4 regions of the Massilia sp. TWP1-3-3 genome follow, and region 1 is predicted to be linked to each of the others. Evidence: predicted binding sites of a transcription regulator. Region 1 holds the regulator's gene; each other region holds the start of a gene.
The links. Region 1 encodes FNR, which switches genes on or off when oxygen is low (the NO sensors DNR and NnrR bind a similar motif). Its sites were predicted from a motif close to TTGATNNNNATCAA; they were not measured.
Positions count from the first base shown of each region.

Region 1 (7,400 bases):
GCAGCTATGCCGGCAAGCTTGGCTGGAAGTCGAGCAGCGCCTACACTGAAGAACTCAGTAAAGCCGACGCCGAATACGGTCCGCAGTTTGCGCGCTTTTCCGGCCAGCCGATCGAGGTGGTGGCGGCCGACCCGAAGGCGCATGCCATCGGCGAGCGCCTGTTCATGACGTACTGCGCCCAGTGCCACGGCTCGGATGCGCGCGGCAACAAGGGTTATCCGAACCTGACCGACAGCGACTGGCTGCATGGCGGCACGCCGGAGATCATCAAGACGACCATCATGAAGGGGCGTCACGGGGTGATGCCGCCAATGGGCGCGGCGGTCGGCTCGGATGACGATATCGTCAACGTTGTCCAATACGTCAAGAGCTTGTCGGGCGCCTCGCACGATCCGATCAAGGCGGTGTTCGGCAAGTCCAAGTTCAGTGCCTGCATGGCTTGCCACACCGCCAGCGGCGGGGGCAACCAGGCCATCGGCGCGCCGAACCTGACCGACAAGGTCTGGCTGTATGGCGGCAGCGCCGACACCATCATGGAAACCATCCGCAAGGGGCGCGACAACCAGATGCCGGCCTTCGAGGACTTCCTGGGCGCCGACAAGGTGCACGTGCTGGCAGCTTACGTGTGGAGCCTGTCGAACGACCCGGCCGGCACCAAATCTGCCAGCATCACCGCGGCCAGTCCTAACGCGGCCAGTGACAACGCGGCAGTGGCTAAAAAATGAAGCAGTCCAGTCCAAAGGTGATCAAAATGTACGCGGCGCGCGAGGAGATTTATCCGCGCGAGGCGAAGGGCCGCTATGCGACCCTGCGCTGGGCCTGCGTGTGGATCACGCAGATCGTGTTCTACGGTCTGCCGTGGCTGACCTGGAACGATCGTCAGGCGGTCCTGTTCGACCTGGCCGCGCGCAAGTTCTACATCTTTGGGTTGGTGCTGTGGCCGCAGGACTTCATTTACCTCGCTGCGCTGCTGATCATCTGCGCCTGGCTGCTGTTTTTGGTGACGGCCGTGGCCGGGCGCGTGTGGTGCGGCTTTGCCTGTCCGCAAACGGTGTACACCGAAATTTTCATGTGGATCGAGCGCAAGATCGAAGGCGCGCGCAGCGCCCGCATCCGGCTCGACCGCCAACCCTGGACGCTGGACAAGATCTGGCGCAAGAGCGCCAAACACAGCGCCTGGTGGCTGGTGGCGCTGTGGACCGGGATCTCGTTCGTCGGTTACTTTGCGCCCATGCGCTCGATGATGGCGGGCATTGGCGCGCTCAGCCTGGGGCCGTGGGAATGGTTCTGGATCGGCTTTTACGCGCTCGCCACCTACGGCAACGCGGGCTGGCTGCGCGAGCAGGTGTGCAAATACATGTGCCCCTATGCGCGCTTCCAGAGCGCCATGTTCGACAAAGACACGCTGATCGTTACCTACGACCGGGAACGGGGCGAGCCGCGCGGCGCGCAAACGGCCGAACGCACCAAGGGCGACTGCATCGACTGCACCCTGTGCGTGCAGGTGTGCCCGACCGGAATCGACATTCGCAATGGCCTGCAGTATGAATGCATCGGCTGCGCGGCCTGCGTGGACGCTTGCAACGGCGTGATGGACAAGATCGACCTGCCGCGCGGGCTGATTCGCTATTCGACCGACCAGGCCATGGAAAAGGGCTGGTCGGCGCGCCAGATCGGCGCGCACATCGTGCGCCCACGCGTGCTCATTTACAGCGCGCTGCTGGCCCTGATCGGCATCGGCTTTGGCACCGCGCTGGCGCTGCGCACCCCGCTCAAGCTTGACGTCATCCGCGACCGCGGCTCGATGGGGCGCGAAGTGGGCGACGGCGTGATTGAAAACGTGTACCGCCTGCAGGTGATGAACACCGGCGAAACGGCGCATCGCTTCCACATTGTCGTCAGCGGCCTGCCCGGGGTGCGCCTGGCCGACCAGGAAGAAGTGCTGCTCGACGGCGCCAGCACGCGCGCCGTGCCGGTGCGGGTGCAGACCGAACGGGCAGCCCTGACGGGCGGCTCGCATGCGATCATGTTCGAATTGAGCGCGCTCGACCAGCCCTCGCTCAAGGTCACCGAAAAAGCCGTATTTATCGTACCGAGATAATGAAGGAGAACCGCATGCAAACTGCTTCCCAACCCAGGCTGCGCACGGCGCCGCCATGGTATGCCCAGCGCTGGCCATGGCTGCTGATGCTCGGGCCGGCCGTGGTCCTGGTGGCCGGCGGCTACACCGGTTACCTGGCCTATACGCGCCAGGACGCGATGGTGGTCGACGACTATTACAAGCAGGGCAAGGCGATTAACCAGGACTTGCGGCGCGACCGCGTGGCCAGCGCCCAGCGCCTGTCGGTGGCGCTGCACTACAACGCCGGCGCGCATGCGATGCAGGGCGAATTGACCAGCTTTGGGCAGCCGGTCACGACCCCGTTCAGGATCGGACTGGCGCATTCGACGTTGCCTGAAAAAGACATTTTGCTCGCCGTGTATCCAGATGCACAGGGGCGTTTTTCGGCGCCGCTGCCGGCACTGGAGCAGGCACGCTGGCAGGTGAATGTGGAAGGGGGCAAGCGCGACTGGCGCCTGGCCGCCGAATGGCAATTTCCGGCCCAGCAGTCGATGACGATCGACGCCGATGCGGCCATTGCGCCATGAGGCAGGGCATGAAGCGCCTGGCGATGGCGGTGCTGTGGCCATCGTTCCTGGCCGCGGCGCTCGCTGAAGGCTTTTTCTTCTCGTGGGTCGAGCCGGAAGCGCTGTCGTCGCTGGCGCCGATGGCGGTCTACAGCATCGGGTTTTTCTTCTTCTGGACGTTTTGCACGCTGGCCGGCTTGCTGACGGGGTATTTGATCGTGGTGCCGGACGATGGAAAGGCGCCGTTTTGAGTCGTCGGGTCCCATGGGGCCCAAGTGACCAACGACGGCCGGCGCGTGAACGCGGGGGCGACGATTGGCGGCAATGGAACGGTTCAACTGAGCCAATGTTCCATGGGTCCGTCGCGTGCGCGACGACGATGTGGGGGGACTTTTACGGGTAGCCTGACTCAGGCCATCGGGCTGCACTGCGCGGTACCGGCGGCCATCGCCTTGAGCATCACCGGGTCGAGCAGCGTCACTTCGCGCTTGTCGACCTTTAACCAGCCCTGCTTTTTGAAGCGCGACAGCAATCGACTGATGCTTTCAATGGTCAAGCCCAGATAATTGCCAATATCTTCACGCGACATGCGCAGCTGAAAGCTGGTCGGCGAATACCCGCGCGCCGCGTAGCGCGACGACAAATTGACCAGAAACACCGCAAAACGCTGCTCGGCGCGCATATTGCCCAGCAATAGCATGACGTTTTGTTCACGCGTGATTTCCTGGCTCATGATGCGGTGAAAGTGACGCAGCAGCGTCGGCACCTGGCCGAACAAGTCTTCAAGGCGGGTGAACGGAATCTCGCACACTTCGCTATCCTCGAGCGCCACTGCGTCGCAATGGTGGCGGTCGCCGCTGATGGCGTCCATTCCCAGCAATTCGCCGGCCATCTGAAAACCCGTAATCTGTTGTTCTCCGGCCGCATTGACCTGGTAAGTCTTGAAATGGCCGAAGCGAATCGCGTACAAACTGCGAAAAGGCTGATCCATTTGGTACAGGCGCTCGTCGCGCAAAATGCGGCTGCGCTTGCCAATGATCTGGTCCAGCCGACTCAGTTCGCCCTCGTCGAGCCCCATGGGAAGGCATAATTGGTGCATGCTGCATCCTGCGCAGCTTGCTTTCAAGACGTTGATATTTAATACAGCTGCAGGGGGATTCGGTTGATTCATTCAGTCATCATACTTCATCGCAGCTTATCGGGTTTTTAAAAAGCGGACATCCACGTGCAAAACATCGCCCGTCACCTTGGCCTTTTTCGCCTTCTTCGGCTTCTTGACGACCTGGCCTGCCGTATCGGTCAGCGGCACCCGGTGCTCGGGCGAAAAGCCGGGCTCTTCGATGCGTTCCAGGGTTTGCCGCGTGAACATTTCAATGGCGGCGAGCAAGTCCACCTCATCGGCGCATACCAGCGACACCGCCTGGCCCGCATTGCCCGCGCGGCCGGTGCGGCCGGTGCGGTGGATATAGTCTTCGGCCACGGTGGGTAAGTCGAAATTGACCACTTGCGGCAAGTCATCGATGTCCAGCCCGCGCGCGGCGACGTCGGTTGCCACCAGTATCTTGCACTGGCCCGCCTTGAAACGCTCCAGCGCCCGCAGGCGCGCCGGCTGCGCCTTGTCGCCGTGAATCGCGTCGGCCGCCACGCCATTTGCCGCCAAGGTGTCGACCAGTTGGTCGACACCCTTGCGCGTCTTGACGAACACCAGCACCTGGCCCCAGCGCAGCTTGTGCAACAAATGCAAGAACAGTTCCGGCTTGCGTTTTTTATCGACCGGCACCACCCACTGCCGAATCCGCTGCACCGTGCTGTTGCGCGCGCTAACTTCAATGCTCAGAGGGTTGTTCAAGAGCTTGCCTGCCAGCGCGCGGATCTCGTCGGAAAACGTCGCCGAAAACAACAGGGTTTGGCGCTTGGCGGGCAGGGCGGCAAAAATCTCATTCAGTTCGCGCGAAAAGCCCAGGTCGAGCATGCGGTCGGCCTCGTCGAGCACCAGCGTTTGCAACTGGTCGAACTTGACCGCATTCTGGCGGTACAGGTCGAGCAGGCGCCCGGGCGTGGCCACCAGTACGTCGAGCCCTTTGCGTAGCTTCATCATTTGCGGATTGATGCTCACGCCGCCGTAAGCGACATGGGTGCGCAGCGGCAGGCCGGCGCCATATTCCTTGAAACTGTCGTGCACTTGTTCGGCCAATTCGCGCGTGGGCACCAGCACCAGCACGCGCACCGCGTTGCTGCCCGCCTGGCCGCCTTCCATGGTCAGGCGCTGCAGCAGCGGGAGGGCGAAACCGGCGGTCTTGCCGGTCCCGGTCTGGGCTGCGGCCATTACGTCGCGCCCGGCCAGGACCGGGCCGATCGCCTGTGCCTGCACCGGCGTGGCGCTCGTGTAGCCAAGCGCATCGAGCGTGCGCATGAGCGGGTCGATCAGACCGAGGGAAGCAAACGACATGGGCAAACCTTGCAGCGTTGGGAATGGAGCCGACAGTTTAGCCTGTCCGCCCGTGTCCGTCCCACAAAGGTGGGCCAGCGCGGCCGCGACGCTGCATTGCCAGCCTTCGGCTCAAGGCAATGTGGGGAGCGATGTCTCATCACCGGAAATTAGTCTGGCCCATCTGCATCACGACTTGCTGATTTTGGGACATGGAAATTATGGCGACCGCATTCAAAAAGACGCCGGGTATACGCATTCGGCGCGCTCACTGGCTCGCCTGCTCGAGAAACGGGGTCTGCCGAAAGCGTTTGCGGGCAAGGTCATCCTATGGTCGTGTTTCGGCGGCGCGGCCGCTGGCATGGCGCAATCGCTGACATTCAAATTGTCCTGTCGCGGCTATACGAACGTCCAGGTAGGGGGCTGCCGCTGGATAACGGGCACCATCGTCAACCGTGTGCTGTTATGCCGCAGAAATACCACGCCCGAGAATATAGCCGGTGTGGATGCTCCCGCCGCCATGGAGGACATGATGCGCTACTGCGATAGGACCGTCGACGATGACATTGGCTGGTTTTCCCGCCTCCGTCGGCCCCTGCGGGGTTCTGTCGGATAATGCCGGAAGTCACGGACCGCGCTTGCTAAGCTGCGCCTACGACTACTGACCCGGAACCCCTCATGACCAGCCTCTTTTTCCTGTTTCGCCTCACCGTTTCCTGGATGGTGCTGTATTTCCTGTGCGCCTTGATCGCCAACGACGCGCTGCTGCAACCGATCGGGCGCGACGCCGGCGGCTTTATTGCGGCGACCGGCATGCTGCTCGGCGCCGTGGTCTTGATCACGGCCTTTTCGCACCTGCGCCGGGTGCGCCTGATTACCGGCGAAGTCAACAGCAGCTCGCTGTCGAACCGCCAGCGGCGCCAGATCGAAATCCCGTTCGAAGCGGGAGCCGCCTTCGACCTGGTCGAGGCGGCGGTGCGCGAACTGCCGGGCATCGAGTCGGTCGACAGCGCGCGCGACAGCTTGCAACTGCGCGCCAAGATCAAGCGTATCGACCCTTACAGTGGCGACACGGTGCAAATCCAGTTCACGCGCCACTTGCGCACCCACTTCAACCAGATCCTGGTGACGGTCGCGCCGAATGGCGAGGCCGGCAGCGTGACGCTCATTTGCGAACCGGAGCGCTCAGCCTGGAGCGACTGGTTTTTCGTCGACTTCGCCACCAACCTGGAAAACGCGGAAGCGATCGTGCGCTCGGTTACGCGGCGCGTGGCCGGCCTGCGCCGCGCCGAGCAGGCCAGCGTGGTCCAAAGCGCCACCGAAAAGGAATTGACGGTGGCCAAATTGAGTTTGCTGCACGCCCAGGTCGAGCCGCACTTTTTGTACAACACGCTGGCCAGCGCCCAACTGCTCACGCGCACCGATCCGGCCCGCGCTGACGAGATGCTGGGCAACCTGATTCTATACCTGCGCCATTCGCTGCCGCGCACCGAAGATAGCCTCTCGACCATTGGCGATGAACTCGAACGGGCCCAGGCTTACCTCGACATTCTGAAAATTCGCATGGGCAGCCGCCTGTCGCTGCAGGTCGAGGTCCCCGCTGCGCTGCGCGCCGTGCTGTTTCCCACGATGATGCTGCAAACGCTGGTGGAAAACGCCATCAAGCACGGGCTTGAACCCAAGTCCGGCGGAGGCACGGTGTGGATCCTGGCGCGCACCCACGAGACCGCGGTGGCGGTCACGGTGGCCGACGACGGGCGCGGTTTTTCGGCCGAGGGCGGCGGCACCGGCATCGGACTGCGCAATGTGCGCGAACGGCTGCGCCTGGCCTACGGCAGCGCCGCCTCGTTTGCCATCGTGGCCAATTTTCCCAGCGGGGTTGCGGCCACGATCACGGTGCCCAACACCGCCCTGAACACGATCAAAAAGGGAGCGCAGCATGACTAAGTGCGTAATTGCCGAAGATGAAACGCTGCTGCGCGAGGCGCTGGTGATGCTGCTGGGCGAGGTCTGGCCGGAACTGAACATTGTCGCGGCCTGCGACGACGGCGGCAGCGCGCTGGAAGCGATTGCCCTGCACCAGCCCGAGGTGGCCTTTTTAGACATTCGCATGCCCGGCTTGAGCGGCCTGGAAGTAGCCGCCGCACTGCCCGACGCCAGCCCCGGCACCCAGGCGGTGTTCGTCACCGCCTACGACCAGTACGCAATCGACGCCTTTGACAAGGGCGCAGTCGACTACCTGCTCAAGCCCGTGGCGCGGGCCCGCCTGGCGGCCACGGTGCAGCGCTTGAAAGCGCGCATCGCCGGCGGCGCCGGCGACAGCGCCGCGCTGGCCGCCCTGGTG
Region 1 covers NZ_JAFCWX010000009.1:21,595-28,994, forward strand. Annotated here, with positions in the region: gene ccoP (cytochrome-c oxidase, cbb3-type subunit III) at 1-725, shown strand, start outside; gene ccoG (cytochrome c oxidase accessory protein CcoG) at 722-2,101, shown strand; gene ACP7D4_RS10790 (FixH family protein) at 2,116-2,649, shown strand; gene ACP7D4_RS10795 (hypothetical protein) at 2,658-2,879, shown strand; gene fnr (fumarate/nitrate reduction transcriptional regulator Fnr) at 3,038-3,799, opposite strand; gene ACP7D4_RS10805 (DEAD/DEAH box helicase) at 3,824-5,077, opposite strand; gene ACP7D4_RS10810 (hypothetical protein) at 5,130-5,672, shown strand; gene ACP7D4_RS10815 (sensor histidine kinase) at 5,735-7,003, shown strand; gene ACP7D4_RS10820 (LytR/AlgR family response regulator transcription factor) at 6,996-7,400, shown strand, end outside.

Region 2 (7,400 bases), on a different contig from region 1:
GTCGATATGGCCGATCAGCGACGGCAGGTTCTCGGTGATGCCGCGCAGCCGGCTTTCATTGGTTGCCCGTAGCGTCTCGGCGTTTTTCAGGGCCGTGACATCCTTGACGGCGACCACCGCGCCCATACTCTGGCCGCTGGAACTGAGCAGGCGCTGCCCGCTGGCAAACAGAAAGCGCGCCGCCTCGCCCTCGCGCACGATGGTGATCTCCGCATTGGCCACGCTCTCGCCGGCCAGCGCCCGGTACAGCGGCAATTCCTCGCGCGCCAGCGGCGTGCTGCCGTCGGCCCGGTATATATTGCGCGCCACCGCGGCCCAAGCCGTGGTGCCGGCCGCGCCTGGCGCCAGGCCGTGAAACTGCGCCGCCGCCCGGTTGAACAGGGTCAGTTCACCTTGCGCATCGCAGGCCAGTACGCCAACGTCGACCGCGTCGAGTACGGCGTCGAGCAAGGCTTGCTTTTGCTCGAGCGCGGCGGCGGCGTCGCGCCGCTCGGTGATATCGTGCAGAAAGGCGCTGAAGAATACCTGGTCGTTGACCTTGTAGGCGCTGATCGTCATCTCCACCGGGATGACGACGCCGCGCTTGGTCAGCGCCAGCAACTCCAGGCGCTGGTTGACGTTGTCCCCTTGCCCGGTCTGCAAGAACCGCTTCAGGCCCGCGCCGTGCGCCTGGTGGTATTCGGGCGGGATGATGGTGGCGGCCAGGTCGATTCCCATCGCTTCGTCGGCGCTCCAGCCGAACATCAACTCGGCGGCGCGGTTCCAGTTGTTGACGATGCCGTTGCTGTCGATGCCGATAAAGGCGTCGTGCGACGCCTCCAGAATGGTGTGGTTGTGCTCTTCGCTGCGGCGCAGGCTCGCCGCCACGCTAATGCGCTGCGCGACTTCGCAGCCAAGTTCGGCCAGGCTCGTTTCCAGTTCGGCGGTGCGCGCCGCAACCCGGCTTTCCAGTTCGTCGTTGAGACGATGCAGCGCCAGTTCGCTGTGCTTCTTTTGCCCGATGTCTTCGATGACCGAAATAAAATAGTCGGGCGCGCCGTGCTCGTCGCGGCGCAGGGCGACGGTCAGGTTGATCCAGACAAAATGGCCCTGGCGGTGAATATAGCGTTTTTCGATCGAGTACCACTGGCGCGCGCCGGCCAAGGTTTCGTTGAGCAACTGCATATCGATGGGCAAGTCGTCGGGGTGAGTCAGGTCCTGAAACGTCAGTTGACGCAGGGCACCCTCGGGATAGCCGACGATCTCGCCGAACTTGCGATTCACGTGCAACAGGGCGCCGTCCAGCCCGACGTGGGCGATGCCCACTGCCGCCTGCTCGAACGTGGCCTGGAACTTGGCCTCGGACGCGAGCAGCGCCTTGCTGCGCAGCAGCGCGTATTCGGCGACGGCGGCCTTGGTGAATTCTTCTTGCACCAGCAGCGCGAAGTCGCGCAAGGCGGCAATCTGCGCGACGGTCAACTGGCGCGGCTTGCTGTCGATGATGCACAGCGTGCCGAGCGCGTGGCCGTCCACGCCAAAGACCGGCTGACCGGCGTAAAAGCGGATCAGCGGGGCGCCGGTGACCAGCACATTGTGCACAAAGCGCGGGTCGAGCTGCGCATCTTCCACCACGATCAGCTCGCGTTTTTCGACGGCGTGCGCGCAAAACGCGTCGGAACGGGCCGTTTGCCTCTCGGCCAGCCCGTAGCGCGACTTGAACCATTGCCGATCTTCATCGATCAACGACACCAGGCAGATGGGCACGTCAAAAAACTGCGCGGCAAGCCGGGTGATGCGGTCGAACCGCTCTTCCGGCGGCGTGTCGAGCATGCCGGTCGCGTGCAGCGCTTCCAGGCGATCGCGTTCGACGTTCGGAGAAGGTGAGGACATGGCTTACCGCCTTGGCTGATGTGAGTTCGATTGTAGCCCCTATTGCCAACAAACAACGATACGTATTGTTTCACACGTGCGCTTGCGGCATCCCATCGCTTCATTTTCGGCCTTGCAATCATTGGCTTCGATCAATCTCGATCTTTGGCCGCCCCCTACAATCGATGTGACACTTGACAAAACCTTGGCAGCGCCAAGGAAACGGGAGCGTAGAACATGACTGATACATTGCACCTGACGGGGAAACGCCTGCCCCCCGGAGATAAGCCGGTCTCAAGGCGGCGCCAGGCCGGCGTTGCGGCGATTGAGTTCGGCATTATCCTGCCCGTCCTCCTGCTACTGCTCGCGTTGCCGATTTTTATCTCTCGCGTACTGATGCATTACTCGGTAGCGCAAAAGGCGGCGCATGATGCCGCCTTGTACCTGGCGCGCGTGCCAGCCTACGAGGTTTGGAATCAATCGATGTTCGGCGCCAACGTGGCCATTGCCAAGGAAATTGCCACCATCGAATTAGCTGAGCTCAGGCCCGGGATGGACTCCCCCGTCTATGTCGGCGTGTCGTGTAACGGTTTCCCCTGCGGACCGCAACAGCCCAAGAATATCCGTGTCACCGTCCAGATGCTCATGTTTGACGAATTTTTCAGCGACAGTACGTGGCGCATCGTTGGCGATCAAGGGGTTTTGGTGACAGCGGAGATGAATGTTCCCTACGTTGGATCACCAACTACCCAGTAGGCGCAGTTGCATTCACGCAGTTGCATTCACGCAGTTGCGTTCACGCAGTTGCGTTCAACAAGTTTGAAAAACCTTAAAACAACCCGCCGTCTCGGCCGAGCGTGCGGGTTGTTTTGCATTCCAGCGTGCCGTTGCGCCTAGTGCGCCATCCACAGCGGTATCGGGGACGTGAGCAAGGCGGTCCGGCTGGCCCCGCCAAGCAGGATCTCGCTGAAGCGGGAATGCCCGTAAGCGCCCATGACGATCAGGTCGGCGCCCTGGTCCGCCGCCAGCGACAGCAATGATTCGCCGGCGTCGCCGCTGGCCTGGGCGGCGGTGACGTCAACCCGGATGCCATGGCGCGCGAGATACAGGGCGATGTCGGCACCGGGCGTGTCGCCGTGCTGGTCGCCTCCTTCTGAGTTCAACACCACCAAATTCACCGCTTGCGCGCGCTGCAGCATGGGAATGGCGCTGGTGATCGCGCGCACCGCATTGCTGCTGCCGTTCCATGCCACCGTGATGCGCGTGCCCACCTCGCCAATGGCGCCCTTGGCCGGCACGACCAGCACCGGCCGCGCGCAGTTGAGCACCACGTACTCCGGGAAATCGGTGCGCAGGCGGGGCGTGAATTCATCGTAGGCCGACTGGCTGATGACGACCAGGTCGCAATAGCGCGCATGCGTGCTGATGCCCGCCCCCGCCTCGTCGTCAATGCGGCGCCGTTCGAAGGAGTTCACGCCAGCCCGGCTGGCGCGCTGGTCGAACAGGTCGAGGACGCGGTCGGCTTCGGCATGCAGTTCGGCGATCGGAAACGCAATGGCAGGCGTGCCAGGATCGAGCCCGGTTTGTGGAAACAGATAGGAAGCCAGGCCCGTGACGGCGCCCCCCACCAAGTGGGCGTCGTGCAGCGCGGCCAGGCGCGCGGCGATATCGGTACGCACGGCCGAACGGGGCGATTGGTCGACATGAACCAGAATAGTCTTGTACATTGCAAGCACCTCACTGAGTTTTGATCACAGCAAAATGTACAGCTTTTGTTACAAAAGCATCCATGATGTGCATCAAATTCGCCGACCATGCTGACCAGAATCGGGTCTGGCCCGGCCGATGCAAAGACCAATGGCAGTCGGGCGCGACTTTTCTGCGAGAATACGCCTGTGCAAACGGTGCCGTTCGGGGAAGCTATGAAGATATTGATCATCGAGGATGAACCGAAGACCGCCATGTTCGTCAAGCGCGGCTTCATGGAGGAAGGTTACGTGGTCGACGTCGCCGTCGATGGCGTGGAAGGCCTCGACCTGGCCCTGGGCGGCGCTTACGACATCATCGTCCTCGACGTGATGCTGCCGGGGCAAGACGGCTGGGCGGTATTGGCGCATATCAAGCATCGCAAGCCGCGCCAACCGGTCATCCTGCTCAGCGCGCTGGATGCGGTCGCCAATCGGGTCAAGGGCCTGGACCTGGGCGCCGACGATTACCTGATCAAGCCGTTTGCCTTTTCCGAACTGCACGCCCGGGTACGCAATGCCGCGCGCCGCGGTCCGGCGCGCCAGGCCGACATGCTGTGCCTGGACGATTTGGACATGGACCTGGTCCGGCACAAGGCGACCCGCGCTGGCCAGCTGCTGGACCTGGCGCCGCAGGAATACCGCTTGCTCGAATACCTGCTGCGCCATGCCGGCGAGGTGTTGACGCGGACCCGGCTGGCCGAACAGATCTGGGACATCAGTTTTGACGGCGACAGCAATGTCGTCGATGTGGCCGTGCGCCGCTTGCGCAGGAAGGTCGACGACCCCAGCGAGCGCAAACTGATTCACACATTGCGGGGAGTCGGCTATGTCCTCGAGGCCAGGCCTTGACGGCGCCGGCCGGCGCGGCTCGATCGCCTTTCGGCTGACGCTCTGGTATGCCGTGCTCAGCTTGCTGCTGGTGGCGGCGGCCGGCACCATGTTGTATCTGGTGCTGGCCGACTGCCTGCGGCGCGACGACGACCAGTGGCTCACGGGCCAGATCGCCGACATCAGCCGTTTGTTGACGCTGCACCCGAGCAACGCGGCGGGGCTGCATCGCGACACGGTGATGCTGCCCGGCTCGTCCATGCGGGTCCTGGATGCCGAAGGCAAGCAATTGATGGAAACGGCGGCGCAGGGCGGCAATTTGACGGGCAATTCGGCGGCCGCGTTGGATGCCGTTTCGGGCAAGCCTGACCGCGGCCGGGACTGGAGGCGAGGCGACGCCGTATTTCGCGTGATGTATTCGCGCGTGCGCGCCGGGTCCGGCTTTACGGTGCAGGTGGCGATCGACCGCAGCGACGAGGAACAAACGCTCAAGTCCTACCAGCGCATCATGTTGAGCGTACTGGCGGCCGCGCTGGGGGTCGCCATCGTTGGCGGCCACCTGATCGCGCGGCGCAGCCTGGAGCCGGTATCGCGCCTGGCGGCCATCATCGACGAACTGGGCGCCGCGCACCTGTGCCGCCGCATTGCAGACGATGGCTGGCCGCGCGAACTCGGTCCCCTGGCGGCCAATTTCGACCAGTTGCTGGCACGCCTGGACAATTCGTTTGCGCGCGTCTCGCGTTTTTCCGCTGATATCGCCCATGAGTTGCGCACGCCCCTGCACATCCTGCGCGGCGAGGCCGAGCTGGCGCTGTCAAAAACGCGTTCGGGCGACGATTACCGCGAATGCATCGTTTCGGCCACTGAAGAATACGCGCGCCTGATGCGCATGGTCGACGCCTTGCTGTTCCTGGCCCGCACCGATTCGCCCGAGTCGTTCGCGGACAAGCAAACACTGGTGCTTGAAGACGAAGTCGGCAGTGTATGCGCTTTTTACCAGGCGCTTGCCGATGAGCAGGAAACCGCGCTTGACATCAGTGGCGCTGCCGTGCTGGCCGCCGATCCAGGCTTGCTGCGGCGCGCGCTGGCCAATCTGATCATCAATGCGCTGCGCCATACGCCCTCTGGCGGGCGCATCAGCATCGCGCTCGAAGCGCTGTCCGGACATGGCGCGCAGATCACGGTCAGCGATAACGGCGAAGGCATCGCCGCCAAAGACTTGCCTTACGTTTTCGACCGCCTGTATCGCGCCGACCATGCCCGTTCCGGCCATGGCGCCGGCGCAGGCCTGGGCCTGGCCATCGTCCAATCCATTATGCAACTGCATGGGGGCAGCGCTTCGCTCAGCAGCGTGGCGGGGCGCGGCACCGTGGCGCGCTTGGTCTTTCCGGGCGTCGCCGCCAACCCAACCTGACCAAACGGTCAGCTTCGGGTCATGCTCCCGCCATGTCAATATGCCATGATTCTGGTTTGGTGCACGCCGGCCTGCCGAGCATGAGTACAGCTCGCGCCCGCGCTTGCCCGAGGGCGGCCACGACGGCCGCTCGCTGCACTGACCACAGGACATCGCGTGAACCAAGCCCTACCTACGAGCATGATTGGCCCTTCCACCGCCCCATCAGCGGCGCCCGGCGCAGTGTGCGGCGGCACCGTCGAGAAAAACATAGCGCTGTCGCTTCCCGTCATTGCGTGGGATGCGAGCTTGTCGAGCGCGCCCCCCGGCTTGCCATACTTGCGCGAACTGCTCAAGCTTGGCGCCAGGGTCGCCTTCAATTGGCGCGCGACGCGTACGTGGCTGAGCTACTGGAATTCGTCGCTGTTCCTGGCGCAACTGGCCGGCGCGCAGCCGGCGATCCTGAAGAAAATCTACCGCCCGTACCTGTTTCGCGGACTCGATTGCCCGCAACGCGTGGCCGCACTGTGTGCGCACTACGATTTCATCGTGCAGCGCCAGCTCGGCGCGCTCGTGGCGCTCGCCGCGCAAGCACCACGCGTGCTGACCCGATTTACCGGAAAATCGGGTCTGGACTACCGGCTCGAACTGGTCGCCATCACGTGCATGGAACGCGAGGGCGAACTGGTCTTGCAACTGTGCGACAGTGCCGCCGTCATTTTTTCCGTCGCCTTTACGGTGATGCGCGCGGGGCAGCACCATCAGCTTGCCGTGGGATGCCTGCAAGGCGGCCGCGCGCCCGATGCGCGCGAGCGGATCCGGCTGGCAACACGCGACTGGCATGGCCTGCGTCCGCACACCTTGCTGATGCGCCTGATACAACAAGTTGGCAGCGCGTTCGCCTGTGACTCGCTGGTACTGGTTGGGAACGCCAACCGCGTGATGTTGCAACAAATCCGCAAGGGCCGCGTGCTGGCTGACTATGACACTAGTTGGCGCGAACTTGGCGCGCTGCGCCAAAGCGACGGCAACTTCGCACTGGCCTGCATGGCCCCGGCGCCGCCGGACTTGACGCAGATTGCGTCCAGCAAGCGCTCGGAAGCGAAAAAGCGCCACCACTTGCTGGTGAGCGTGGCCGATGCTGCCTGCAGCGCACTGGCCTGATTGCTTGCACCAATGGAGCTGTACTTGAGCGTCATTGCACGGTCATTGCACGGTCACAATCGGCTACTAGAGTGGCGCCTTTGTTCTCATAACGACAAGGATGCCAATGAAACCAGTATCAACGTGGATCGTCGCCCTGGCGGCGGCAGGCCTGGCCGCTTGCAGCCCCAAGGACCATGGTCCAGTCATTCCCGAAGGCACAACTGTCACGTTTGCCCTGCTAGAAACGACCGACCTGCACGCTAACGTGCTGAGCTACAACTACTACGCGCTGACGCCGGACGTCACACTCGGACTCGAACGCACCGCCACGCTGATTAACGCCGCACGCATCGAAAACCCGAACAATATACTGCTCGACAATGGCGACAATATCCAAGGCACCATGCTCGGCGACCTGCAAGCAGTAGCGACGCCGG
Region 2 covers NZ_JAFCWX010000031.1:14,617-22,016, reverse strand. Annotated here, with positions in the region: gene ACP7D4_RS23035 (PAS domain S-box protein) at 1-1,869, opposite strand, end outside; gene ACP7D4_RS23030 (TadE/TadG family type IV pilus assembly protein) at 2,086-2,604, shown strand; gene ACP7D4_RS23025 (universal stress protein) at 2,742-3,575, opposite strand; gene ACP7D4_RS23020 (heavy metal response regulator transcription factor) at 3,771-4,445, shown strand; gene ACP7D4_RS23015 (heavy metal sensor histidine kinase) at 4,423-5,838, shown strand; gene ACP7D4_RS23010 (DUF535 family protein) at 5,995-6,981, shown strand; gene ACP7D4_RS23005 (bifunctional 2',3'-cyclic-nucleotide 2'-phosphodiesterase/3'-nucleotidase) at 7,082-7,400, shown strand, end outside.
Region 2: the regulator FNR is predicted to act here: its motif matches at 3,638-3,651, upstream of ACP7D4_RS23025 (universal stress protein).

Region 3 (7,400 bases), on a different contig from region 1:
TCAGCGACCAGGTGGCGTCGGCGCTGCCGTCATCGACAAAAATGATGCCACTGTCGGCGCCGATCATGCCCTTGCCGATCAGGCGCTCGAGCACGGCGTCGAACTGGCGCGCCGCTTCCGGCAGCACGTCTTGCTCGTTGTAGCAGGGCACGACGATGTGCAGCCTGGTGCGATTGGCGATGGCGTCATTCATAAGGTGAACTGGGTGAACTGGGTGAACTTGGTGAACCGGGTGAACTGGGTGAACTGGTGACGGTGGTGGCCGAAGGCGCCGCGCTGAAGGTTGCATACTCGGCCCGGATGCTGTCGCGCCAGACCAGCTGCACGTTGGTCAGCTGCAGGTAAAACCGCAGCATGATATTGATTGCCACCGGCGGAAAGGCGCTCAAGAACGACTTGCGGTCGGTGAACATCAGGGACCCCGACTTGGCGCCGAACGCGCACAGCCACTTGTGAATGACATCGTTGTTCCTGACGAACAGATCGGCGCTGTAGTTGGGCACTTCAATATAGCCGGCCTTGGCGATGCGGGAAAACTCCGCGCAGACGCGCACCGGATCGTCGAGATGCTCGAGGACGTGGCTGCAGATGATGAAATCGAATTGCTTTTCCTTGAACGGATAGGGAAACTGGTTCAGGTTCAGGTCGTGGAAGGGCAGCGTCTTGGCGCCGCTCGCCACCTTGAAGCCGCCGCGCTGCACGTCGTCGCTCTGCGCGAAATCGACCAGGACGTTGGCGTACTTGTTCGCAAAATGGCCGCAGCCAAAGTCGCCGATGACCAGCATGTCGTCGCTGAGATTGGCCCGGATGATCTTGTTCCTCTTGCGGGTCAACAGCTTTTGCATCACATACAAAAACAGCATTTGCATACGCATCCCATTCTGTGACGTGTGAATCGAAGACAATCTACCGGTCCTGGTCGGGCGGCGCGGGTGCATGGAACACGAAAGCGCGGTTCAACAGGAACGACACCGGTATCGTGATCGCCGCCGCGATGGCGCCGGCCAGGTAATCATTGACGATGGTCCTGGCCAGCGCCTGGATGCCCAGGCTGCAGGCGAACAGGGCCAGCGAAATCAAGGTGAAGCGCAAAAAGCGATGGTCTCCCGGATGGTCGAAAACGTAAGCGCCGTGCAGCTTGAATCCCATCAGCATTCCCACTGTGTAGGCAGCCAGGGTGGCGATCGTGTAATGGCATCCCATCCGGATAAACAGGGCGAAGACCGCGTACGAGGCCAGCGTATTGAGAAACCCGACCATTGAAAAGCGCACCAGGCGCAAGAAGGTGCGGTAAATTGTTGCGGATACTACCACGGGCACACTCCTATAAAGTCCGGTACAGGATGGAACGCAGCACCCCGTTGAGGTGCGAGCGCAGCTTTCCGTACGCGACCAGTGCGCCATGGCCGCGCAGCACGCCTTGGGCCAGGCGGTCGAGGAACAGGGAAAACTGGCGTCCCTGGCGCTTGCCGATCGCCGCGCTCCACTGGCCGGGCGAGACGCGGAACGCGGCCAGCGCCGCATCGCTGTACCAGGCCGGTCCCTGCGCCATCAGGCGCAGCCAATAATCGAGGTCGACCATATACGCGATCGATGCATCGAACCGGCCCGCAGCGGCAGCGCTGCTGGCGCGCAACAGCACCGCGCTCGGTTCGCCGATGATGTTGGTGCCCTGGCGCGCGCAGCGGCGCGCCACCGCATCGAGCGCGACCAGGCCGTCGTCCAGGCCCGCGCCCCGGCTCAGCATTTTTTTGCCATCCGGACCGATGATATCGCGCCGACAAAAGGCCAGCACCGCTTGCGGATGGCGCTCCAGCGCGTCGACCTGCGCGGCCAGGCAACCGGGCAGCAGCAAGTCGTCCTGGTGGAACAGCTTGACGTACTTGCCGCGCGCCGCGCCCAGCGCCCGGTTCCAGTTCCCTTCCGGCCCCAGGTTGCACGCATTGCGTTCGAGGATAACGCGCGCATCGCCGATCTGCTGCAGCCGCTCCCAACTGCCATCGGTCGAGCAATCGTCGAAGATCCGTAGTTCCAGATTTGCGTAGCCCTGTTCCAGCACGGAGCGTATGGCCGGCTCCAGATAGGCGCCGCCATTGTAGATGGGCATGCAGATCGAGACGAGCGGAAGGCAGGCTTGGGCGCGCATGGGTCAGTAGAAATTGATGAACAAGCGATCATGATAGCCAGGGCCGATGGCCGGCAGCGTGGCCAGGCGCGGGCCGACCCACACCACGGCCGGACGCACACCAGGCGGCGCCCCGATGCTGACGCTGCCCACGGCAAGTTCCACCGGTTGCTGCGCGACCGGTTTGCCAGCGACCCGTGCGCCGCGCAGTGGCAGCAATCGCCCCAGTTCGGACTGCATCACCAGATAGCGGCCGGGGTGCAGCACCGTGTAATTGCCCCCGCCGGGCGCGAGCACGCCGCCCAGCAGCCAGAAATCATCGCTCAGCGCAATGTAGCGCTGCTCGATGAATTGCCAGCCGGCGTCGGGAAGCATATTGGTCCGGTAGCTGCGGATGATCACCGAGGCCGGGTGGGCGTTCAGCATCGAGGCCACCGAGGCGATGCTGCCATTGGCAAAGGCGGCCTTGTTGAGCGTATGGTTGTACCAGTTGTAGCCGATGCTGGCGCGCGTGGGCAGCATGCCGATGGCGTCGTAGACGCGATCCTTGCGCGCATCGGTCAGCGCTTCGGCCGCGTCCATCAGGGTTTTTTGCCGCTCGTTGGTGTAGGCGAAGTGCCGGCGGGTGGCGTCGGCAAAGGGAAGCACCTGCCACAGCAGCAGCACGCCAAAGAGGGCCGCGCCCGCATGGCGCCAACCCCAGTCAAAGGCGACCAGCGGCGCGCCGAAGCGAAACGCGAGCAGATAGGCGAACGGCACCAGGTTCACCAGGTTATAGGGGAACGGCGTCGGATTGATCAGCAGTGCGCCATAGCTGCCTAGCGTGAGCAAGGCCTCGGGCAGCAGGCCGTCCCAGGTGAGCGCAGCGCGCCGTTCACGGCACAGCGTGACCACAACCCAGCACAGCGCCATGGCCACCAGTTCGCGCAGCAGCGGAACCTGGCGCGGCAATCGCCCCAGCGCCATCTCGGGATCCATCCGGACGGCGGTCGCGCCACTGGCCGCGCCCGCCTGCAAGCCGGCCAGGAACACCGGCCACGCGCCCGACACCAGATAGGCCGCCGCCACCGCCACGGCCCCACCTGCCGCGCCCAGCAGCCAGGCGCCCAGCAGGGGCGCGCGGCCTTGCCCGTGGGCAGGCGGGGGCAACGCCAGGAAAGCCAGGCTGAGCGGGGCTACATAGACGATTGCCTTCAAGCTCAGGAACGGCATGCACACCGACAGCACGCCAAGGCCGACGTACGACCAGCGCCCGCGCGGCGCGGTGCGGCCCAGCCACCACATGAGCAGCAGGCCGGTGAGGATCAGGTTGTCGTGCCGGATTTCAAACCCGTAGTCCCACAAGGGCGCCAGCGTGGCCGCGCCGAACAGGGCTGCGACGCCCGCGAAGGTCGTCAGCTTGCGGCCGGTATTAAGTGCCAGCAAATAGATGTTGAGCACGAACACGCCCAGGAACAGCAGGCGCGCCGACGTGAAAATCTTGAATGATTCCTCCTGCGCGCTCACCAGCGCCGACATCGGCCCCAGCATCCACAGCAGCGCGTTGGAAAAATAGAGATTGCTTTGGTGCGTGGCCACGACATGCGTCATGAACAGGTTTTGCGCTTCGTCGACCTGGAAGATGCGGTGCAAGGCAAGGTAGGCCGCCGCGCCGGCCAAGGCCAGCAGCGAGAGCAGCATTGCGCCCGTCATCCATCGTAGTTTGTTCGCCGACGTCATTTTTCCACCCTGAGGCACGACCCACATTATTACTTTCTTGACGGTAATGAGGAAGCGAAACTTGTCGGGAGGGGGTGGGACAGGCTTGCGGACAACAAAACCCGCCTCGCAGCGGCCTTGCGCGATGTGATACATGTTTGCATGCGTTATCAAAAATTTTGACACACATCAAGGATTTAGTTGAGCTACATCAATAAGCTGTATCACATACCAACAAGCAACAACCCACAACTAGGAAAACATGATGATCAAGCGCTCCCTTATTGCAATTACCCTCAGCCTGCTCGGTGCGATCGGCACGAGCGCCCATGCGCAAGACGGCGACTGGCTGGTTCGGGTGCGCGCCGCCCATCTCAATCCGGCCGACAAATCCACACCGATCGGTGGTGTCGGCGCGTCCGACCGTATTTCGGTGTCCAACAAGACCATTCCCGAACTCGACATCAGTTACTTCTTTACGCCGCATCTGGCCGCCGAACTGGTGCTGACCTACCCGCAAGAACATGACGTGTTCATCGACGGCGCGCTGGCCGGCAGCTTCAAGCACCTGCCGCCAACGCTGCTGGGCCAGTACCACTTCGATGCGATCGGCCAGTTCACGCCTTACGTGGGTGTCGGCGTCAACTTCACGCGCATTTCGAGCGTGAACTTGTTAGATGGTGCAGGGGACCTGGAAAGCCACAGCGTCGGACTGGCCTTGCAGGCTGGCATCGACTATAAAATCAATGACAAATGGTCGCTCAACCTGGACGTCAAGCGCGTCAATATTCGCAGCGACGTGATCGTTGCTGGCACCACCGTGAGCAAGCTCAAGGTTGATCCGACGATGGTCGCGCTGGGCGTTGGCTACCGCTTCTAAAGCAAGCGCCGTCCCGGCCGAGGAAACAAAAAGCCCTGCAAGTGAATAAGTTGCAGGGCTTTTTTACGCCTGCGCTGCGGCGATAACAATCATCAGCGAGGCACAGGCAGGAGTGATCGCTCTCTTGCTTTGGAAGTTTTGCAGGAACTAATGGAAACCACATCCTGAAAAAATGAATGGACCATCTTCATCTCATCGCCAGACGTAGAAAAATCCCACATCGCCTGTTGACTTGGATGTGACAGTTGTCGCACAATATCGGCAACTGTCGCACGCGGAGCAAACCATGGCAATTCCCTCGATTTCTGAACTGACCTTGCTCAAGTCGCTCTGGCGACAGCAACCTCTCAGCGCGCGCGAAATCCATGATCAGGTAGCTGACGAACTTGGCTGGTCGTTTTCGTCCACCCGCAAGACGCTCGAACGCATGCTCGACAAGGGTTCGGTGCGCCGGTTGGCCGTGCACGGCGTCCAGGTGTACGAGGCAGCGCTCGACAAGGTCGACACCCTGGCCGCGTTCGCGCACGACTTCGGCAAGCGCGTCATGGAGCTGGACACGCCCCTGCCCGTGACCATGTTCACAGGCAGCAAACTGGTAGACGACGCCGAGCTCGCGCAACTGGAACAGCTCCTCAACGACTGGCCCGAAGGCGGCGACGAAGCGAAATGAGCGCCATCGACTTGCTTGGTTTGCGCTTCCTGTTAGCCAGTGGCGGCTGTCTCGCCGCCGGGATGGGCGTGTGGGCGCTGACCGCGCTGTGCCGTCGCCTGGCCGATTCTTCCGCGCACCGTTCCCTGTGGCTGCTGGCCCAGCTGACTGTGGTGGCGGTCTTCCTGGTCATCCTGCTGCCGCACAGCGAACGGCTGCGGCTGGTGCCGGCGATCGACATGGACAGTACAACGGCGTTCGCGCCGGTCCCGGTTGCCGCTGCCGCAGGGCCGCTTGCCGGCGCCGCGCCTGCCGTGCAAAAACCGCAAGATCCGGCCCGCGCCATGCTCGCCAATGCCGCGCGCGCATGGTTGCTGATCTACCTGGCCGGACTTGGCCATGCGCTCATCGCCCTGCTGCGGGCGCGGCGCATGCTGCACTGCCTGGCCGCCGCCGGATCTCCTGCCCCAGCGCTGCCGCACGCGCCCAAGCTGGCCGTCATCGAAGTGGACGCGCCCATCTCGCCCATGCTGTTTGGCCTGTTCAGGCCACGCCTGCTCTTGCCGCAGCACTTGCGCAGCTTCGCTTCGGCACAGCAGCAATTGATCGTCGAACATGAGCTGACCCATTGGCGGCGGCGCGACCTGCAATGGATGTGCGCCGGCATCGTCCTTCAAACCCTGTTCTGGTTTAATCCCTTCATGCGCATGCTGCGCGAAAACCTGTCCTGGGCCCAGGAGCTCGGTTGCGACCGCGCGGTGTTGCGCGGCCGCTCGCGCTCCGCGCGCAAGGATTATGCGGCGGCGCTCGTGGCGCAGCTGACACTGCAGCGCCATGCCGCGAGCGCCGCCCTGGCCTTTGGCGGCGTCAGCCCCAGTTCGCTGTCGGAGCGGATCGCGCTCATCCGTACGCCAGCCGCCCCCGCCCGCGGCCGCTGGGCACGCCTGGCCGCGATCGGCGGGATGGCCGGCGTCGTCATGGGCAGCCTTGCGTTCCAGCCTGCGCTCGCCCGGCATGACGAGGCCGGGCAGTTGTTCGCTTGCACGGAAATGGCGGACGCGGACAGTGGCCAGCGGCTGGCCGACGAAGGCCGGTGCGACGAGCAGGTGACACCGGCATCAACCTTCAATATCGTCGTCAGCCTGATGGGCTATGACAGCGGCATCCTGCGCGACGAACATGCCCCGGCACTGTCATTCAAGCCCGGCTATGCCGGCGATATCCCATCCTGGCGCGCGGAAACTGACCCCACGAGCTGGCTCAAGAATTCCGTGCTGTGGTACGCCCAGCAAGTTACCGCGCACCTGGGCCAGGCGCGCTTGCAGTCCTATGTGACGCGCTTCGGCTATGGCAATCGCGATGTGTCCGGAGACCCCGGCAAGGAAAACGGCCTGACGATGTCGTGGGTCGCTTCAAGCCTGAAAATTTCGCCGGTGGAACAGGTGGCTTTCCTGAGAAAGATGCTCAATCGGCGACTTCCCGTGAGCGCAAACGCGCTCGACATGACAGCTCGCATCATGCCGCGCGTGATGCTGGCCAATGGCTGGGAAGTCCACGGCAAAACCGGTACCGCAAGCCCGGTCCTGCCAAATGGCAAGGATGACGAAACGCGCCAGTACGGCTGGTATGTCGGCTGGGCCAAGAAGGGACAGCGCACCGTGGTTTTTGCCCGCCTCGTGCTCGACCGGCGCCAGGAAAACAGCGCCGCAGGGCCGCGCGCCAAAGAGGCATTCTTGTCCGATCTGGCAAGGCGCCTCGAAACCCTCTGATCAACATTTTGCAAAAGGAACTCACTTGATCATCTTGTCAAAAAGCCTCAAACGCACGGCAACAGCCCTTGTCGCGTCCTGCTTGTTGTCCGCACCCGGCTGGGCGGCAGAGGCCCCGGCCAAGCTGCGGGCCATGGTCGACACGGCGATCCATCCCCTGATGGCAGAGCACGGCGTGCCCGGCATGGCGGTCGGCATCACGATCGACGGCCAGGCCTATGTCTTCAATTACGGCGTCGCCTCGAAAGAAAGCAGGGCGCCGGTAGACGCGGCAACGCT
Region 3 covers NZ_JAFCWX010000019.1:97,671-105,070, forward strand. Annotated here, with positions in the region: gene ACP7D4_RS18395 (glycosyltransferase family 2 protein) at 1-193, opposite strand, end outside; gene ACP7D4_RS18400 (class I SAM-dependent methyltransferase) at 186-869, opposite strand; gene ACP7D4_RS18405 (GtrA family protein) at 907-1,314, opposite strand; gene ACP7D4_RS18410 (glycosyltransferase family 2 protein) at 1,325-2,146, opposite strand; gene ACP7D4_RS18415 (hypothetical protein) at 2,150-3,871, opposite strand; gene ACP7D4_RS18420 (OmpW/AlkL family protein) at 4,089-4,703, shown strand; gene ACP7D4_RS18425 (BlaI/MecI/CopY family transcriptional regulator) at 4,990-5,373, shown strand; partial or broken gene ACP7D4_RS18430 (M56 family metallopeptidase) at 5,436-6,245, shown strand; gene blaOXA (class D beta-lactamase) at 6,315-7,121, shown strand; gene ampC (class C beta-lactamase) at 7,156-7,400, shown strand, end outside.
Region 3: the regulator FNR is predicted to act here: its motif matches at 4,003-4,016, upstream of ACP7D4_RS18420 (OmpW/AlkL family protein).

Region 4 (7,400 bases), on a different contig from region 1:
TTTTTTTCAACCGGCGACGAATTGCGTTCGCTTGGCGAGCCGCTGGATGCCGGCTGCGTCTACGACAGCAACCGCTACACGCTGTTCGGCATGCTTACGCGCCTCGGTTGCGAGATCATCGACATGGGGATTGTGCGCGACGAGCCGCAAGCGCTGGAAGCGGCGCTGCGCGAAGCGTGTGCCGGCGCCGACGCCATCGTCACCTCGGGCGGGGTGTCGGTCGGCGCGGCCGACTACACGCGCGACATCATGGCCAAAATGGGCGACGTCACGTTCTGGAAAATCGGCATGCGGCCGGGCCGCCCGCTCGCTTTTGGTCGCGTCGCCGCGAACGGCCATACGGCATTCTTGTTCGGCCTGCCCGGCAATCCGGTGGCGGTGATGGTGTCGTTCTACTTTTTCGCGCGCGCCGCGCTGCTGCGCATGATGGGGGCCGAGGCGCCGCTGTTGCTGGTCAAGGCCAGGGCGGCGGCGCCGATCCGCAAAAAGCCGGGCCGCACCGAATACCAGCGCGCCATCCTGGCGCTCGGCGAGGATGGCCAACAGCAGGTGCGCATCACCGGTTCGCAAGGCTCGGGGATTTTGCGCTCGATGTCGGAGGCGAACTGCATGGTGGTGCTGCACGACGAACAAGGCAACGTGGCCGCCGGCGACATGGTCGACATCATGCTGTTCGACGGTCTGGTGTAAAAGCCATCGTAGGGCGGATAAGCGAAGCGCAATCGGCCAAGCGTCGCCGACGGCGCATGGCGGATTGCGCTTGCGCTTATCCGCCCTACGGACCCTGGCTGTCTTCTTCCGGCCGCCGGCGACATGGTCGATATCATGCTGTTCGATGGGCTGGTGTAAAAGCCATCGTAGGGCGGATAAGCGAAGTGCAATCGGCCAAGCGTCGCCGACGGCGCACGGCGGATTGCGCTTACGCTTATCCGCCCTACGGACCCTGGCTGTCTTCTTCCGGCCGCCGGCGACACGGTCGACATCATGCTGTTCGACGGGCTGGTGTAGAAGCCATCGTAGGGCGGATAAGCGAAGCGCAATCCGCCAAGCGTCGCCGACGGCGCATGGCGGATTGCGCTTGCGCTTATCCGCCCTACGGCCCCTGGCTGTCTTCTTCCGGCCCCAGCATCAGCTGGGCGGCCTCGCTTGGCAGCGCTTCGACCGACTTGAGCTTGCGCGCCATCTGGCGGCTGCGCACTTCCGCGTTCTCAATGTTCTTGGCCGCCCGTTCCAGCGTCAGCCTAGTCTGCGACAGCACGTCGCCGAACTTGCCGAACTCGGTTTTGACCGCGCCCAGCACCTGCCACACTTCAGACGAGCGCTTCTCCAGCGCCAGCGTGCGAAAGCCCATCTGCAAGCTGTTCAAAATGGCCGCCAGCGTCGACGGCCCCGCAATCGACACGCGCAAGGTGCGCTGCAGGTCGTCGGCCAGGCCGGGCCTACGCATCACTTCCGCATACAAGCCTTCGGTAGGCAGGAACAGGATCGCAAAGTCGGTCGTCTGCGGCGGCGAGACGTATTTGTCGCAGATCGTTTTCGCCTCCAGCCGCACCGCGCGTTCCAGCTCGCGCCCACCCTGGGCCACGCCGTCGGCGTCGGCCCGCTCGGCCGCGTCGATCAGGCGTTCGTACTGCTCCTTGGGGAACTTGGCGTCAATCGGCAGCCAGAGCGGCGCGCCGCCGTCGATTTGCCCGGGCAGCTTGATCGCAAACTCCACCCGCGCGCCGCTGCCGGCAATCGTCTCCACATTCTTGGCATACTGGTCCACCGTGAGCACCTGTTCGAGCAGCATTTCCAGCTGCACTTCGCCCCAGGTGCCGCGCGTCTTGACGTTGGTGAGCACCCGCTTCAGGTCGCCCACGCCGATCGCCAGCTGCTGCATTTCGCCCAGTCCCTGGTGCACTTTTTCAAGCCGCTCCGAGACGTGGCGAAACGATTCGGTCAGGCGCGTCTCGAGCGTGGCGTGCAGCTTCTCGTCGACCGTCTTGCGCATTTCCTCGAGCCGCGTGCCGTTGTCGGTCTGCAGGTCCTTGATGCGCGCTTCCAGCGTGGCGCGCACTTCCAGCATGCGCTGCGCGTTCGACTCGGTCAGCGTCGAGAGGGTCTGGTTCATGGTGTCGGCAAAGCGTTTGAGCGTGGCCCCTTGCTCTTCGCGCCCGCTGCTGCTGGCCACGTGGATCTGCTGGCGCATGCTGTCAAGCTGCTGGACGGTGGCGCCGTGGTACTGCGCCAATGCCGCCGCCAGTTCCTGGCGCGTGCCCTGGGCGCCGCCCTGCACCTCGAGGCGCAACTCGCGTTCAAGGCGCTCCAGCGCATCTACGGCGCCGGCGCGCAACAGCGCTGCCACCTGCAGCACCAGCACCAGCACCACTGCCGCAGCCAGAAGCCAGAACTGGGTGTCGGTCATCTATTCGTCAGCCTTGTTGCGCATCCAGTCCGCAGTCTGGTAGAAGGACTCCATCAGGCGCAAGCGCAATGGCTGTTCGATGCCGATGTCTTCCATCGCCCACGCCATCGCGCGCAGCCACTGGTCGCGTTCGGACGAGCCAATGGCAAACGGCAGGTGGCGCGCGCGCAGGCGCGGGTGCCCGAACTGTTCGACGAACAGGTCCGGGCCGCCCATCCAGCCGGACAGGAACATGAACAGCTTGTCGCGCGAGCTGTCCATCGGCACCGGATGCATGGCGCGAATGCCGGCGAACTCCGGTTCCAGTTCCATCAGGTCGTAGAAGCGGTCAACCAGTTCGCGCACGCGTTCGCCGCCGCCGATCACGCTGTATAAAGTTTGTGGTTCATCCATGGCCGACATCATACCAGCGTCAGCCGGCGCAGGCGGCGCGTGGACGACCAGCCGTCCAGGTCCACTTCGCGCCGCATGTCGGCGCAGGCGTCCAGCAGGCGCGCGCAGTCGTCCCCGTTCATGCTGGCATTGAGCGTGAGGCGCACCAGCGAGCGGTTCTTGGCCGTGGCCGGGGCGCAGAACACGGCGCCGTAAATGCCGCGCCGCTCGAGCGCCTTGCGCAGCACCAGCGTCTTGGGCTCCGGCCCGGCTTCAAGCGCGATGATCTGCTCGCTGCCGTCGGCAACGTTGTAGCCCAGTTCTGTGAGGCCGGCGCGCACCGTGCGCGCGCTGGCGTGCAGCGCGCTGCGGCGCGCGTCGGCGAGCGCGATGAAGTCGAGCGCGGCGTCGAACCAGGCCAGCTCGTGTTCGAGCAGGCAGGAGCTGAAAATCGCCGGGCGCGAAGCCGACAAAAAGTAACCCTTGAAGTGACTCGAGCACGTCAAAAAGCCCGCCCGCCCGGCAAACGCCTTGGCCAGCGAGGCGGTGCGAAAGTGCACCCGATCGGCCAGCCCCAGTTCGGCCACGATGCCGGCGCCGCGCGGCCCATGCGTGCCGAGCGAATGCGATTCATCGACAATCAGGATGCTGCCGCTGCGTTCGGCAATGGCGACAATCTCATGCAGCGGCGCGATGCTGCCATTGGTACTGTAGAGAGCATCGACGACGATCACGCCGGCGCCGTGCTTGGCGACCTGGCGCGCCAGGTGGCCCGCATCGTTGTGCAAAAAAGGCACGCCCAGCGCCTGCGCCGACTGCACGCCTTCCCACAGCGAGGCGTGGGCCAGCATGTCGAGGTAGACCGGCACGCCCGGTTCGGCGATCGTCTGCAGCAGGCCCACGTTGGCAGCCCACCCGGATTGCGCCAGGATGCCATCCTCGGCGCCCATGAAGGCGGCAAATTTGGCTTCCAGCCGGTGCTGGCTGCTGCCTTCCTGCAGAAACACCGACGACATCAGCATGCCCTGGTGAGCGCCTAGCGCACGCGCCTGGGCCGCCAGCAGCTTACCCTCGCTGGCAATGCACAGGTAATCGTTGCCGGCAAGCATAAGTGCGCCGGCGCCGGCCGGCTTCCACACATGCATGTGTTCACCGCCGAGCAGTTGTTGAACCCGCGTCACATAATGCTCGTCCATACGCTTTGTTACGAAAGAAGGCATGCGCAATTCGGCGCGGATGGGGTTTAACGTTTGATTTGCGGCAGATGTCATGATGATTTCTCCTGAGAAAAGAAATTTCATTTTCTGCCTTCAATTATTGGCATTGGTGCAACATCGACGATGTTTGATCTAAATCAAGTTATCCATTGTCAACATAAGACAGGATTACGATTGATGCGAATCAATTTGATAAATATCAAGAACTTACGAGATGGCTGCAGATGGGCTTGCTGAGCCGCACTTTTGAAACGACCAGACGCCGGCTGCAGCAAAGTTCGCTGCGGGCCGTGCAGCGCTATGAACGCAAATTCGATCACGCCACCTGGCGCTACATCGTGCTGGCGTGGATAGGCTGCCTCGGCATGCCCACTTATTACCTGATCTGGACCTACGTCTTCCCGCAGGCCTACGAGAGCCTGCCCCTGCGCCTGGTGGGAGCGGCCCTGTGCGTGCCGGCGCCATGGGCCGGCACGCTGTTCAAGGGCCCGCTGCGCGACACTTACCTGTTCGTGGCCGTCACCTACGTACTGCCATTCCAGTTCACCTTCCTGTTCCTGATGAACCATGCCTCCGGCGTGTGGAGCCAGTCGCTGCTGGTGGCGCTGATCGTGCTGTTTCACTTCTCGACCGCGTGGGCGCTGATGTCGTTTGCGACCGGCGTGGCCGCCGCCTGCGCGCTGTTCGCGCTGGTTGGCGACCCGGCTTTTTTAAGCAGCCACCAGGTACTGCAAAACCTGCCGATCTACGCCTTTACCATTGTCGTGGTGGCGGTGTCCAAGGTCGGGCGGCGCGTGCTGGCTAACGAAAAGCTGGCCGGCATGGCGCAGGGCCTGGCCACAGTTTCGCATGAATTGCGAACGCCCCTGGTGAGCGTGGACGCCAATGTACGCGGCATCCACCGGCGCCTGAACGCGGCTGCCAATCCGTCGCCTGCCGACTGGCACGAGATGAGCGAAGCGATGACGCGCATCCAGCACGAAGTGCACCACATGAACCACATGGTCGACCTGTTCCTGCTGTCGGCGGCGGCCGTCAACGAGCAGCTTGAAGCGGACGAATATGTCTCGATGCAGGAGGTGGTCGAATCGGTCATGCGGCGCTATCCGTTCACCGCGCAGTCACAGCGCGACGCCGTCAGGATCGACGTGCGGGCCGACTTCACCTTCGCCGGCAAGCATGAACTGTCGGTCGTCATCCTGCTCAACCTGCTGCGCAACGCGCTCAAGGCGCTGCACCGCGCCGGCAAGGGTCGCATCCGGATCATCATCGACGGCAAGCGCGCCACCCCGCGCTTGCTGTTCATCGATACCGGCTGCGGCATTCCGGCGCCACAGCTGCCGATGATCTTCAAGCGCTTTTATTCGTACCCGCCCAAATCGGGATCGGGCATCGGCCTGGCGCTGTGCAAGGAAATCGTGGACGCCTGGAAGGCGCGCATCCGCTGCGTCTCGCGCGAGTGGGCGTACACCATTTTCGTCCTCGAATTCCCCCCGGTCCAACTCGCCAAAGCAAAGTAATCGCCCCCACTCTGTCAGGATACCGCTCCATGCCACTGCCGATTTATCACCATCCCAGCCTGACCGTCCTGATCGACGACAGCGACAGCTTCCTGAAAAGCCTCTCGTTCCAGCTCGACCCGGCGCTGGCCAGCAAAGCCTTCCACGACACCAGTTCCGCGATCGCGTGGCTGACGGGCCAGGGCGGGCGCGACGAGGCGCACCAAAACAAGCTGTGCGCCAGCTATGACACCTATCCCAATTCGCACGAACAGGCCAACGTCACCTTCGACGTCGACCAGATCCACCGCATCAGCTTTGAGCGCAGGCGCTTCGTGACGCCCTCGGTGCTCGTGGTCGACTACTCGATGCCGCAGATGAACGGGGTGCAGCTGTGCGAAGCGCTGGCCCACCTGCCCTGCAAGAAGATTCTGTTTACCGGTGTGGCCGATGAAAAGGTGGCGGTGGACGCCTTCAACCGCGGCCTGATCGACCGCTACATCAAAAAGAGCGACGACGACGCGCTCGACAAACTCGAGGCCGAGATCGTGGCGCTCCAGCGCGAATATTTCGCAGCCAGGTCCGATCCGCTGCGTGAACTGCTCGCGCTGCACAATTACAGCTTTGTCAGCGACCCGGTGTTCGCGCAGCTGGTCAAGGGCATCCTCAAAGAGCAGCGGATCGTCGAGCATTACGTGTTCTCGAACCCGGCCGGCATCTTGATGTACGACGCCGACGGGCAGGCGCAGTTGATGGTGGTCGAAACCGAGGCCAGCATGACGTCGCACTATGAAGTCGCCTGCGACAACGAGGCGCCGCAATCGTTGCTGGTGGCGCTGCGCGAGCGCTGCATCATCCCGTGGTTTCGCGAAGGCGACGGCATGTACTCGGCCGACTTTGCGGCCGGCTGGCACAAATACATCGCGCCGGCGCAGGTGTGCGAGGGCGCCCAAAAATATTACTGGGCCTTGTTCAAGCTGGCGCCGGGCGAATTGGCGGAGATGGCCACCTCGTTTTCCGACTACCTGCACGAGCGCGAACCGGCGCTGTAACAATTCGCGACTGCATCACGGCACCCGGGGTCAGGCTTCGCGCAGCGTTTGCAGGGGCGGCTGGCTGAGGACGTGGCGCAATCCTAGCCAGCCGCCGATGACGGCGCAGGCGGCGCCCACCACCACGCCGGCCAGCCATACCGTCGGGCTGAACGTCCATTCGAACTTGAATTGGTAGGTTGCCAGCGCCCACCCCAGCGCCGCCGCGCCGCTCGCGGCCAACAGGCCGGCCAGGGCGCCCACCAGCGAAAACTCGATCCACTGCGCGCGCGCCAGCTGCCGGCGCGTGGCGCCCAGCGCCCGCAGCAAGCCCGACTCGCGCGTGCGTTCATCTTGCGAACCCATCAAAGCCGCATACAGCACCAGCACTCCCGACGCCAGCGTGAAGGCGAACAGGAACTCGACTGCCGTCACCACCTGGTCAAGCACATCTTGCAATTGGCGGATGATGCCCGAGACGTCGATCACCGATACGTTAGGATAGGCGCGCGCCAGTTCATTGGTCAGTCCCGATGCGTTTTGCGGCAGGTGGAAGGCGGTCATGTAGGTCTGGGACGTGTTCGCCATCGCGGACGGATTGATGATGACGAAGAAATTGGCCCGCATCGAACCCCATTCAAGCTTGCGCAAGCTGGTGACCTTGGCGTCCACCAGCGTCCCGCCCACGTCGAAGCGCATCACGTCGCCCAGTTTCAAGCGCAGCGTGGTGGCGATGCCCTGCTCGACCGATGCTTCGGCCACGCCCGGCTTGTCCTGGTACCACGTGCCCGCCACGATGCGGTTGGTGGGCGGCAGGTCGGTGGTTGTCGAGAGGTTGAATTCGCGGTCCGACATGCGCCTGGCGTTTTCATCT
Region 4 covers NZ_JAFCWX010000006.1:39,145-46,544, forward strand. Annotated here, with positions in the region: gene glp (gephyrin-like molybdotransferase Glp) at 1-690, shown strand, start outside; gene ACP7D4_RS07525 (DNA recombination protein RmuC) at 1,094-2,407, opposite strand; gene ACP7D4_RS07530 (group II truncated hemoglobin) at 2,408-2,809, opposite strand; gene cqsA (alpha-hydroxyketone-type quorum-sensing autoinducer synthase) at 2,809-4,050, opposite strand; gene ACP7D4_RS07540 (sensor histidine kinase) at 4,221-5,516, shown strand; gene ACP7D4_RS07545 (response regulator) at 5,546-6,547, shown strand; gene ACP7D4_RS07550 (ABC transporter permease) at 6,578-7,400, opposite strand, start outside.
Region 4: the regulator FNR is predicted to act here: its motif matches at 4,124-4,137, upstream of cqsA (alpha-hydroxyketone-type quorum-sensing autoinducer synthase).